DNA from 2 places in the Herpetosiphon gulosus genome. Region 2 is predicted to be linked to the other one. Evidence: riboswitches for the same ligand, from Rfam matches in the RefSeq annotation. Region 2 holds a riboswitch; the other holds the start of a gene.

Region 1 (6,613 bases), on a different contig from region 2:
ACGAGCTAGCAACTCGGCATGCGTGCCCATTTCGCTAATTTGGCCACGATCAAGCACCACAATTTTATCGGCATTGGTGATTGTGCTGAGGCGGTGGGCAATTACAAAGCTGGTTCGACCCCGCATCAGCGTATCCAAAGCAGCCTGAATTTGGCGCTCGGTCGTGGTATCAACGCTGCTGGTCGCTTCATCCAAAATCAGCAAGCGTGGATCGGCCAGCAAGGCGCGGGCAAAGGAGAGAATTTGGCGCTGGCCAACACTCAAATTTACCCCATTCTCTCCAACATCAGTGTCGTAACCTTCGGGCATGCGCTCGATAAATTCGTGTGCCCCAACCGCTTTGGCTGCGGCAATCACAGCATCATCGCTCGCATCCAAACGACCATAACGAATATTTTCGGTAATGCTGCCGCCAAACAGGAAGGTATCTTGCAACACAATCCCCAATTGTTGACGTAAGCTGGCTTGAGTTACCTCGCGAATATCATGACCATCGACCAAGACCGCGCCATCGGTGACATCGAAGAAGCGCCCAAGCAGCCGAATGATCGTGCTTTTGCCTGCGCCTGTTTCGCCTACCAAGGCAATCGTTTCGCCAGGCTGGGCTTCAAGGGTTACATCGCGTAGCACTGGCTCGCCGTCAGCATAGCCAAACGACACATGATCAAACATCACATGGCCATGCACGGCTGGCAGGGCTTTGGCATTTGGTGCATCGAGCATATCTGGCTCGGTATCGAGTAACGCAAACATGCGCTCCGATGAGGCCATCGTCGATTGAAAGGTGTTGTAACGTTGGGCCAACTCCAAAATTGGGTCGAAGAAACGGCTAACATACAACACAAACGCCACCAAAACCCCCGGCGTAAGATTATCGCCGAGCACCAGCCAACCGCCAACACCCACAACCAAGGCCGTTGCCAACGATCCCATAAAATCGACCGCAGGAAAGAAGGTTGCCGCCAACCGTGCCGCACTAGTGTTAGCGTTGAAATATGAGCGATTCAAATCGTCGAAGTGCTCGCCATTGGCTGCTTCGCGCACAAAACTCTTGGTTACCCGAATGCCTGAGATTGATTCGTTCAAATAGCCGTTGATCAAGGCGATCCGTTCGCGAGTTGAGCGATAGGCGTGGCGCACGCGCACCCGCCAGTAGTTGGTTACAATTACCATAATTGGCAACACAGCAAAGGTGACCAGCGCTAATTTCCAATTCAGCAAGAGCATGGCAATCGTAATGCCCACCAGCGAGAAGGTTGCCCGCGTTAGCCCAGTAATCGACCAGGTAACAAAATCTTGCAACACATCAACATCGGAGATTAGGCGACTCATCAAGCGGCCAACACTGTAGCGATTGTAGAAATTGAGCGATAAACGCTGCAAATGGCGAAACAGTGCCGAACGCACATCAGCAACCACTCCCGTACCCACCACTGCCAGCAAGTGAATCCGTGAGCGGTTGGAGAGCCATTCGCCCAAGGAAACGACCGCAAAAATGATCGTCCAAGTGTAGAGCGAATCGAGCGATTGAGCTTTAATACCCACGTCAATTGCTTGGCCAATTACCCATGGCGAGACGACCGACAGCACCGTGCCAATAATCATCAGCACAATTGCGGCGGTCATGGTGCGTTTGTATGGCCCGATAAAGGCCAATAGTCGCCGCATCAACCGCGGATCATAGGCTTTGCCCAAGCTATTTTCATCGTCCTTGGGCAATAAATCGGCGACCTTTTTTTCTATCTCATCATCGCGCTTACGCGACGGCGCTAAAGCTTTGGTTGTCATAACACCCTCATGAAATCAAAAGGCAGAAGTCAAACGTCAAAAAACACCAACAAAGTCCGATGTTCTATGTTCTATGCTCTTTGTTCTTCAACAAGGCTTTCCTCTTGATCTTTGAGTTGCAGATCGTAGATGGTGCGATACAACCCTGGCTGGGCCAATAGCTCGGTGTGCGTGCCGTGCTGCACGACCTTGCCAGCCTCAAGCACCAGAATTTGGTCGGCATTTTTGAGCGTCAGCAAGCGTTGGGCAATCACAAAGGTTGTGCGACCTTGCATCAGTTGTTCAAGCGCTTGTTGAATTAAGTGCTCAGTTTCCGTGTCCACGCTCGATGTCGAGTCATCCAAAATCAAAATGCGTGGGTTGAGCAACAAGGCGCGGGCAATCGCAATGCGCTGACGCTGACCACCAGAGAGCGTGACTCCACGCTCACCAACTTTGGTTTGATAGCCTTCACTGAAATGTAGAATAAAATCGTGAGCACGCGCTGCTTTGGCCGCTGCCATCACTTCATCATCGCTTGCTTCAGGCCGACCATAGCGAATGTTATCGGCGATGCTTGAACTAAATAAAAATGAATCTTGTAGCACAATTCCAATTTGTTGGCGCAAACTTTGAATTGCCAAATCGCGCACATCGTGGCCATCGACCAACACCCGCCCTTCGATTGGGTCGTAAAAGCGTGGGATGAGATTGGTGATTGTGCTTTTGCCCGAGCCAGTTGGTCCCATCAAGGCCACAACTTGGCCAGGTTTGGCCTCGAACGAAATATCGTGCAAGGTTGGGCGACCACCTTCGCGATAGGCAAACGAAACATGCTCGAATTTAACGTTGCCCTGGACATGCTCCAACGCATGGGCATCAGGTTTATCGGCTAATTCATCAAAAGTATCGATAATTTCAAATACGCGGGCCGAGCTAGCTACCGCTGTAGCCGCCAAGTTGACTGTAAAGCCCAAGCGTTGGACTGGATTATTGAGCAACAACACATAGCTGATCATGGCGAATAACGAGCCAACCGTAATTGTGCCGTTCATCGCCTGCGGGCCTCCAATCCAGAGCAAAATAATCACGCTGATGGCAACCAAAAAGTTGAAAAAGGGCCAGCTATTGCCCCAAATGCGAATCACCGCAAAACGGCGGTTATACCACTCGCCATTATCACGATCGAATTTTTCAAGTTCATATGGCTCACGCGCAAAAGCTTTGACCACCCGAATGCCCGTCAGGCTTTCTTGCATCATGGTCGAGAGCTTGCCCATTTGCTCTTGAATTTTGGTAAACAGCGGCTCGACCGTGTTGCCAAAACGAATTGTGGCGTAGAGCAACACGGGCAAGGGCAAGAGCGCCAAGCCAGTCAAACGTAAATCTTCAACGACCATCGCCACGATAATGCCGAAAAGCAAGAGCATAGTTGAGCTAAGTTCCAGCAAACCAACCCCGACAAAGCGCTCAGTTTCGGTAATATCGCTAGTAGCGCGGCTCATCAGGTCGCCAGTTTGTGAACGATCATGGAACGAAAATGGCAGCCGTTGAATCGCATCGTAAAAACGATTGCGTAAATCGTAGGCTACCCGAAAGCTGAGCCATTCGCCATAATAGCGTTGAGCAAAGCCAAAAATCACCCGTACCACCGCCACGCCCAAAATGATCAGTGCTGTAATCAGCAACGCGCGACTTGAACCACTGGCAATGCCTTCGTCAATCGCTTGTTTGAGCAATTGCGGAATCGCGATGTTCAAGCCGACCGCCAATAGAGTGGAACCATAGGCATAGAACACTTGCCTAGGGTAAGGCCGTAGGTGCGCCAGTAGTCGTCGATACTGATCTAGATGCTTCACGCATGCCTCCTTTTTGATGGTTATCCCGAACCAGCAGACTATATAGTATATGCTAAAATGTGCATAACAATATCAGTCTTTGGTCGCATGATCATTTTCCAAATGGTTAGATCGTGGGTGAAAACCCAAGAACACATGGTAATTAAGCTGTTGGGTTTTGGGGGTTAGCAAGCTTGATTTAGCTGGAACCACTTACTTACTGCCTAGAGTGTTCAAGTTGCTGTTGTTAAGTATAGCTTTTGCTGATTCAAATTTTTTGTGCTATTGTGTGAGCAATTACAGATAACAACCGCTAGGGGAGCCATGTGGCTGAGATTTCGCAACGGCGAAAGACCCTCTGAACCTGATCTCGTTAGTCCGAGCGAAGGAAAGCGGCGTGGTTTAATCCCGCCGTGCGCGGGATTTTTGCATGCTGACCCCTAGCCAATGTTCAAGGAGTTTATTTCGTGAAACGTTGGTTACTCAGTTTTTTAACAATTGGTTCATTGGTTTTAGCTGGCTGTGGTGCGGCGGCTACACCAACCGCTGAAACCGCGATTCAGCCTACTCCGGCCACCACAGCAGCCGCTGATGTTACGCCTGCGGCAACCCAAGCAACCCAAGCGCCGACTGATAGCGGCCAGTTTGCTGGTCAAACCTTGGTGGTGGTTTCGCACGATAGCTTTGCAATCAGCAGCGACGTTATCTCAGGTTTTGAGCAAATGACCGGCGCAACTGTCCAAATTCTGGAATCGGGCGATGCTGGCGAGGCGCTCAATAAGAGCATTTTGGCTAAAGGTGCACCCTTGGGCGATGTGTTGTATGGGGTTGATAATACCTTTTTGAGTCGGGCACTTGATGCTGATATTTTCGAGGCCTACGCTGCCAAGAATATCGAGCAAATTCCTGCTGAATTGAAGCTCGATAGCCAAAATCGGGTTTCGCCGGTTGATGTTGGCTATGTCACGATCAATTATGATAAAGCTGCCTTGGCCGAGGCGGGCCTGAGTTTGCCAACCGATTTGCGCGATCTGATCAAGCCAGAGTGGAAAGGCAAGTTGGTGGTTGAAAATCCAGCAACTTCGTCACCTGGTTTATCATTTATGTTGGCGACGATTGCTCACTTTGGCGAGAGCGGCGATTATACGTGGCGCAACTTCTGGAGTGACCTGCGAGCCAATGAAATCAAAGTTGCCAGCGGCTGGGAAGAAGCCTATTATGGCGATTTTAGCGGAGCCAGCGATGGTCAATATCCATTAGTGGTGAGTTATGCGACCAGCCCAGCGGCTGAAGTGATCTTTGCGACAACGCCTTTGACCGATGCACCGACGGGCAATTTGTTGTTGCCTGGTGGCTCGTTCCAACAAATCGAATTTGTTGGGTTGCTGAAAGATGCCAAAAACCCTGAATTGGGTAAAGCTTGGATTGACTATATGCTGAGCGATACCTTCCAGAGCGATATTGGTGGGCAGATGTTTGTGTATCCAGCCCTGCCTAGTGCCAAGGTTCCGGCTGAATTTACCCAATATGCCCAAGTTCCCGATAAAGTGGCGACGCTTGCGCCAGCCGAGATTGCTGCCAACCGCGAGCGCTGGCTCAACGAATGGCAAGAAACTGTCCTGCGCTAAAAATAAACGACCCCTGCAAGCTTCAAGTCTTGCAGGGGTCGTTTTGATCTAAAACAAATTTAGTCGCCAGTGGTTTTGACTGCTGGCCAATCGCCAACCATCAACCCGCCGACAACCCCGATTAATGCGCCAAAGCCACCGCCGAGCAAATATTCGCCTGTGACTGTGGCCAAGCCCAAGCCGATCAACACACAGAAGGCAACCCCCGCAATAATTCGCTTGAGCCGACCAAGCATAGTCAGCGAAATAATCGAATTTGCGGTGATCAAATCGTTGCCATTGCTGGCGGGAGCAGCTGGTTTTGGGGCAGCAGGTGCAGCCGGAGCAGCAGCAGGCGTGGCGGCAACCACAGGTGCAGCAGCAGGAGCTGGAGTTGCAGCAACAGCGACTGGCGCAGCAGGTGCATCGCTAGCAGCCGCTTTTTTGGCAGCCCGAATCGCTTCCAACCGAGCCTTTTTATCATCCGACATATTAGCGCCAACCGCAGCGCTGGCTGGAGCCTCGGTTGTTGCCGCTACGACCGGCGCAGCAGGTGCAGGTGCTGCCGCAGGCTCTTCGCCAGCAGCCTTCTTAGCGGCATTGGCTGCGCGAATCGCATCGAGCCGCGCCTTTTTTTCATCGCTTGTATCAGCCATGTGCGTCCCTCAGATAGCAAAGATTAAATTGATCGACATCATTCCGATAGCACGTTATTCCCAATCGCAAACAAGCCAGTAATCCCCAACTCAATGAGTTAAGGCTTCCAACTCGCGCTGTATTGTATCATGCTTGGTTGGTCTTGGTGCAGCAATTTGGCGAGGAAAATGAGTTCCGTTAAGCCAGCCGTGCCGTTCCACCCAAGAGCACGGCTGACCTTTTCGGATTGAGAGGAAACGCACCTGTAGTATGCCGCCAACAGATGAGTATCAGGTGAGGAGGATGTCAATAAGCGATTAACGTTAACCACCAATTGTTTAACCAAATTCTCACCATCTGAGCTATACTTGGGCGGTTGTGGTTCGTCAAAGGAGACATTCAATGGGCTTGGTCGAAAGTATTATGAATTTCAGCGAAGGCCGTCGCACCGAGGTTGTGCACGCCATTCGTGATGCAATTACGGCAGTTGCCGGGGTGCAATTGCTCGATGTTCAATCTGACGCTGATCATAATCGCACGGTGATTAGTTTTGCGGGCGAGGCTGAGGCAGTTGGCGAAGCTGCCTTCCAAGCAACCCGCACCGCCCAAGGCTTAATTAATTTAGATACCCATCGTGGCGAACACCCACGGATCGGCGCGACCGATGTGTTGCCATTTGTGCCACTTGGCCAAACCACAATGAAACAATGTGTGGCCTTGGCTCGCAAAGTTGGCAAGCGGATTGGCGATGAGTTGGGGATTGCG
Region 2 (6,613 bases):
ATCCAGCCAAATTGCCGTCGTTGCATCGTTAACCTCAATTGTAACTCAGTTGCTGGCGTAACTCTATGCAAAAACAGCACCACGATTTTTTAGTTTTGGCCTGAAAATATTTTCAAATAGATTCGATAGGTTTATACTATGTGCGTTGATAGTTGCTCGTAGAGGAGAGATTATGCCTCGATTCGATACGTTGGATAGCATTGATTGGGCTAACTTGCACCATGCCTATGGTGAAGCAAGCGATATTCCTGCACATTTACGTAATCTAACCGATCCTGATCAAGCTGTTCGGCTAAAAGCGCTCGGCGCATTAGGTAATTCAATTGCCCATCCATGTGGGGTCTATCCAGCTAGTCTTGCTGTAATTCCATTTTTGCTTGAGTTAGTTGCTGATCCGGATCAATCAGACCGTGGGGATATTCTTGAAATAGTCCGCTTTATTGCCCAAGGCCAAAGTTGGCATGATTCGCATCAAACATTGCTTCAATTAGCGGGAATAGATAATGCCGAGGTTGCAGAACAACGTGAGCAAGAGTTAACGGTTGTTACCCAGATTAAACAAACCTTCCAAGGCTATTTAGCGTTTTTTGTTAGCTTGCTTAACGAATCGGATGAGCTGGTTTTTCAGGAAGCCTTGGCTCTTCTAAAGCGGCTTACACCAACCGAAACAGCCATTCAACAGGTTATTGAAACTTCCTCAACGCATAATCAATTGGTGGTTCGGGCCGATTGTTTGGTTTTATTAAGTCGCTGGAATTGCACCGAGGCTTTATCAATTGCTCAGCAATTGTTTACTAAGGCAACAGATGATCTCTTAAAATTGACCTCCGCAATGGTGATTGTGTCTGAAACTCTACCTGCGCCAATTCCCTTGTCGATCAACAATTATTTAGTAGATGTAATTGAGCAGCATGATCCTCGATTAATTATGCAGTATGAATCGTTAGTATTAACTGGTGGTTTTTGGCTTGATTTAGCCTGCTGGTTATTGGAAGTTGAATCTACGGTTCGTGATACTTGTGCTCCTTATTTTGTGCAGGCGATTGAGCAACATCCGTATGAACGTCATCTAAAAGCGGCATTGCTTGTTGTATTTGGAACACGTAAGGTTGACCATGATCATATACTAACGCCTTTACAACGCCAAGTTGTGGCAATTATTGCCGATACTGCTTATTGCAAAGTCGGTATGGATGTACCATTACTCAACCTGTTAGATAGTTTTGGGTTGCCAAGTAGCATCCCTGTGCTTGATGCGTATTTGGGCTATCCTAACGCCCAACATCCTGGTTTGGAAGTTGTCAGCAAACAGGCTGATGCTGAATATAGGGCTCGTCACAGACAGAAATCATTAAACAAAAGTAACTAAAGCTGGCCCGTTGGCCTGAAAATGCCTTGTTCTACGCGAACAGGGCATTTTTGTAACTCATTATGTGAAAAATCGTACAAATTGCCTATTGTTATTTACTTCACAAAGGTGTAGAATTCACAACGTGCGGTAACAACAGGAGGCCGAGTATGCAAAAAGTAATTATTATTGGGGCGGGCTTTGCAGGTCTGCGAGCTGCCAAAACCTTGGCAGGCAAAAAAGTCGATGTGTTATTGATCGATCAACAAAATTATCATTGTTTTCAACCGCTGCTGTATCAAGTGGCGACGGCTGGCTTGGAGCCAGAGCAAATTGCCTATCCGGTGCGCGGAATTATGCATAATTGGCCGGGCGTGCGCTTTTTGATGGCCCGCGTGGAGCAGATTGATCGCGCTAGCAAACACGTGCTTACCACGATGGGCAGCTTCGATTACAATTATTTAATTGTTGCGGCGGGCGGCCAAACCAACTATTTTGGCAATCGTGAAATCGAGCAACATAGCTTTGGCTTGAAAAATTTAAATGATGCTGAGCAGTTGCGCAATCATTTATTGAGCATGTTTGAACGTGCGGCTTACGAGCGTGATCCACAGGTGCGCGAAGCCTTGCATACATTTGTGGTGGTTGGCGGCGGCCCAACTGGTGTTGAATTGGCCGGAGCAATTCGCGAATTAGTCAAGCATGTTTTGGTGCGCGATTTTCCACAACTTGAAAATAGCCAAGTCCAGGTGATTTTGCTCGAAGCCACCGATAAAGTGTTGGGCATGTTGCCAACGCGCTTGCAGCAAAAAACACTTCAGCGCTTGGAAAAAATGGGCGTGCAAGTACGTTTGAATACTGCCGTCGAAGGAGCTAGCGCCGATCAGGTGTATCTCAAGGGTGGCGAGGTGATTGCCAGCCATACCTTGATTTGGGCGGCAGGTGTGCGCGGGGTTGAATTGGCTCAAAGCCTTGAATTGGCCTTAGCACGCGGCAATCGGGTGCGGGTTCAGCCTGATTTGAGCTTGGCAGACGATCCCTCGGTATTTATTGTTGGCGATTTGGCCTATCTTGAGCAGGCGGGCAAGCCCTTGCCTCAAGTTGCGCCCGTGGCAATTCAGCAGGCGGTTACGGCAGCCAAGAATATTTTGCAGCAGCTTCAACATCAACCAACCCAAGCTTTTGCCTATCGCGACCGTGGCTCGATGGCGACGATTGGCCGTAACGCAGCGGTGGCGCATATCTTTGGCCTGCAATTTTGGGGCTTTCCGGCTTGGGTGGTGTGGCTATTTATCCACTTGATGAGCTTGGTTGGCTTCCGTAATCGGCTGGTAGTGCTGATTAATTGGGCCTACAACTACTTCTTTTATGATCAAGCAATTCGTTTGATTACCGCCAATCGCAAGCAGGCCGATTTTGACGTAGCGCCAGCTTTGGATATAATGCAAACCAACAACTAAAGGTGTGGCTACCACACCAAAGCTAGGGGAGCCAAGTGAGCTTGGCTGAGAGGTCGGACCGATTGATGCCGCTAACCCTCAGAACCTGATCTGGTTTATACCAGCGTAGGGAAGCGTTTGACGATTGGAAACCATCGCTAACCTTTACCCGTTGGCGATGGTTTTTTGTTGCTCAACGCCTACCGCACGCCCGTGTGGAGGTGCTTTGTATGCAGGAATCGCCTGATTCTGTGCTTGATCCGATTGCTACGGATCAACGTTCGTTTGGATTCCACGATTGTTTTGCTTTATGGTCGAGCCTTGGGGTGGGCTTGCTGGTGCTGAGCGCTGGGGCTTTGCTCGTGCCAAGCTTGAGTTTTGGTATGGCCTGTTTGGCGATTGTGCTTGGCTCGGCAGTTGGTGCTGCACTATTGGCCATGGTCGGCGTAATTGGCAGCGATACAGGCTTGCCAACCATGGCCTTGTTGCGCCCAGCCTTGGGCGTTCGCGGGTCAATTGCCCCAACCATGGCCAATCTGATTCAATTAATCGGTTGGGGCGCATTTGAAATTATTGTGATGAGCGAAGCGACTGATGCAATTGCTCGTAGCGCTGGGCTTGATCTGCCCGCCAGCATTTGGACGGTGCTTTGGGGCGTGCTGGTAACCGCCATGGCTTGGGGCGGACCGCTAACAATTGTGCGACGATTTTTGCGCACCTGGGGCATTTGGCTGGTAACTGGCTCGGCGCTTTGGCTGACCTACCAAGCCTTTCAATTGACCAGTTTCGCCGAGTTATTTGCCCATCGGGGAACTGGTGAACTGGGTTTTGGCACAGCGCTTGATTTGGTGATTGCGATGCAACTTTCGTGGTTGCCCTTGATTGCCGACTATACCCGCTATGCCAAGGGTGCGCGGCCAACGTTTTGGGGCAGTGGTTTGGGCAATTTTGCCGCGAATGTTTGGTTTTATGGCTTGGGCGTGGTTTTTACCCTCAGTTTGCTTGGCCAACAAGTGCTGCCTGCAATTCTAGGCGCGGCTGGTGGAGCCTTGGCTCTAAGCCTGATTTTGGTCGATGAATCGGACAATGCCTTTGCTGATATTTATTCGGCGGCAGTTTCGGCAGGCCATTTGAGCAGCCGCATTAGCCTCAAAATGCTGGCCTTAGCCTTTGGTTTAATCTGCACTGGAGTGGCTTTGGTTGTGCCAATGGCGCGGTATGAAGGCTTTTTATTGCTGCTTGGCTCAATTTTCGCGCCGCTGTTTGGGATTATACTGGTCGATCATTTTGGTCTACGCCAGCGCCAACTTGATGTAACAGCATTAGATCGTGTCAATGGCCGTTATTGGTATCACGCTGGCTTAAATTGGCGTGGCTTAGTAGCTTGGATTCTGGGAATTGGCCTGTTTCATGGCCTGAATGCGTGGTATCCGACCTTTGGGGCGACGATTCCAAGCCTTATTAGCGCTGGATTGATCTATTGGGGGTTGAGCAACATTGGTTTGTTTACCAAGCAATCGGCCTTGCAACGTGCGGTCTAAAGAGTTCACATCAAGCAGCCTTGCCGATTGTTGGCATTCATTACGTCAGCAACGCCCTTTGGTGCATGTCGTGCCAAATTTGGTGACGGCCAATGATGTGGCTAATGCGCTGCTGGCGGTTGGCGCTGCGCCAATTATGGCGATCGAGCCAGCCGAGTTTAGCCAGTTGAACAAACGTGCCCTTGTTTTGAGCATGGGCACGCCAACGTTTGAACGGATGCAACTGCTAGCCCAAGCCGGACGAGCTGCCCAAGCCAAAAACCTGCCAATTGTGCTTGATCCAGTTGGGGTTGGCGCGACCGCTTGGCGCAAACAAGCGGCCTTGGAATTAATCGCTATCGTTCAGCCAACCATTTTGCGCTTGAATTTGGGCGAAGCCTTGGCCTTGATCGATCAAACAGGTGTGGCGCATGGCGTTGATGTCGGTCATGATTGGCATGATCCAGTGCTGGTGGCAGGCCAATTGGCGCGGCGCTATGGCTGTGTGGTTGGCCTAACGGGTGTGATCGATGTGGTTAGTGATGGCACAAACTGGATTCAGCTTGAGCATGGGCATCAATGGCTGAGCCAAATTACTGGAGCTGGTTGCATTGTAACCAGCCTGATTGGCGCACTCGCCGCAGTTACCAATGATGCCATGTTGGCGACGGTCAGCGCAATCGCTGGCTTCGGCATGGCGGCGGAAGTTGCGGCCATGCATGCGCTTGGCCCAGCTAGTTTTCGCGTGGCTCTATTTGATCAGCTTGGGGCAATTGCTGAATTAATTGATAACAGTCTGCTTAACTATCTCATGGAGCAGCATGATGCAGATTGATTGGCGTTTGTATGCGGTGTTGGATACCGCCACACTTGGCTTGCGCGACCCCTTGACCATGACAGCAGCGCTGCTGGCTGGCGGCATTGGCATATTACAGCTTCGCGCCAAGAATCTGACTGTACGGCAAACCGCTCAGCTGGCTCAAGCGATTCTGCCACTAACTAGGATTGCCCAAATTCCCTTGCTTATCAACGATGATTTGGGCTTGGCCTTGGCGCTTGGCGCTGATGGCGTGCATTTGGGCGTTGATGACTTGCCTTTGGATTTGGCACGCGCCAGTTTCAAGGGCTTGATTGGCTACTCGCCTGAGGGTGTGACCGATGCCCAACGGGCTGAAAAATTGGGTGTTGATTATCTCGGGGTTGGGCCATTTGCCGCTACCAGCACTAAACTCGATGCTGGTGCGCCCTTAGGTCATGCGGGCTTGCGAGCAATTGTTGAAGCTGTGGATTGCCCAGTGCTGGCAATTGGCGGAATTACTCAACATAACGTTGCAGAGGTACGAGCCTGCGGCGTGGCGGGAATTGTGGTGGTTTCGGCACTGCTGAATGCCACCAATCCAACCCAAGCCTGTCGTGAATTTCTCGCAGATTAAGGAAATACCAATGACTAGTTTGATTCAAAAACAGCGCCAATCGACGCGGCGCTTAGCCTATAGCATTGTCTTAGCGGCCTTGGGCTTGGCACTTTCGCCAATGAGCATCCCCACGGGAATTGCTAAAATCTCGCCAACCCAACATCTGATCAATGTGTTGGCAGCGGTGTTGGTCGGGCCATGGTGGGGTTTGGCGATTGCTTTTGTGATCGCATTGGTACGCAATTTATTAGGTACTGGCACGCCCTTGGCCTTCCCTGGTAGCATGATCGGCGTGCTCTTGGCTGGTTTGCTCTATCAACATTGGCGCAGCGATTGGCTAGCAGTGCTTGGCGAGGTGGTTGGTACTGGTTTGATTGGCGCGACGGTGGCAGCGGTGCTGGTTGCGCCGTTGGCAATGGGCAAAAGTCCCGCCTTGATCGCCATGCTCACGCCGTTTGCAATTTCGTCGTTGGTTGGCGCGTTGTTGGCGTTGGCTAGCCTTGGATTATTGCGCAAAGCCCGTTTATTGTCCGCCGATGAGTGAGCTTGTTGTCGTTGCTAAGTATCGTTTTCGTTATGCCCAATCGCCAGCTGAGCTTGGGCCGTGGTCGTTTAGCTTGGCGCGGGGCGAATCTGTGTTGTTGCTGGGAGCCAATGGCGCAGGCAAATCGACGGTTTGTCGTATGCTCAATGGCCTGATTCCTTATCGCTATCCTGGTCAACAAACTGGCTTGGTGCGGATTGCAGGCCATGCAACTGAGCAACTTAATTCGCAACTATGGAGCCAATTGGTTGGCAGTTTGAGTCAACGGCCTGCCAACCAAATTTTGGGCCACACGGTGGCGCGTGATCTGGATTGGAGCTTGGCCCAGCAAGGCTTGCCGCGCCCGA

Evidence for each region. Region 2 has a riboswitch for thiamine pyrophosphate ahead of cytX (putative hydroxymethylpyrimidine transporter CytX). Riboswitches for the same ligand answer to the same signal wherever they lie in the genome.
Region 1: it holds a riboswitch for thiamine pyrophosphate, as region 2 does, so the genes downstream of both, ABEB26_RS01705 (thiamine ABC transporter substrate-binding protein) here and cytX (putative hydroxymethylpyrimidine transporter CytX) in region 2, are expected to answer to the same signal.

What each region holds. Positions count from the first base shown of each region.
Region 1 covers NZ_BAABRU010000001.1:385,738-392,350, forward strand. Annotated here, with positions in the region: gene ABEB26_RS01695 (ABC transporter ATP-binding protein) at 1-1,788, opposite strand, end outside; gene ABEB26_RS01700 (ABC transporter ATP-binding protein) at 1,860-3,626, opposite strand; TPP riboswitch at 3,911-4,013, shown strand; gene ABEB26_RS01705 (thiamine ABC transporter substrate-binding protein) at 4,073-5,233, shown strand; gene ABEB26_RS01710 (hypothetical protein) at 5,293-5,868, opposite strand; gene ftcD (glutamate formimidoyltransferase) at 6,251-6,613, shown strand, end outside.
Region 2 covers NZ_BAABRU010000006.1:88,845-95,457, reverse strand. Annotated here, with positions in the region: gene ABEB26_RS09435 (DUF1990 family protein) at 1-26, opposite strand, end outside; gene ABEB26_RS09430 (hypothetical protein) at 173-1,369, shown strand; gene ABEB26_RS09425 (NAD(P)/FAD-dependent oxidoreductase) at 1,519-2,808, shown strand; TPP riboswitch at 2,823-2,937, shown strand; gene cytX (putative hydroxymethylpyrimidine transporter CytX) at 3,018-4,328, shown strand; gene thiM (hydroxyethylthiazole kinase) at 4,318-5,142, shown strand; gene thiE (thiamine phosphate synthase) at 5,129-5,740, shown strand; gene thiW (energy coupling factor transporter S component ThiW) at 5,751-6,266, shown strand; gene ABEB26_RS09400 (ABC transporter ATP-binding protein) at 6,259-6,613, shown strand, end outside.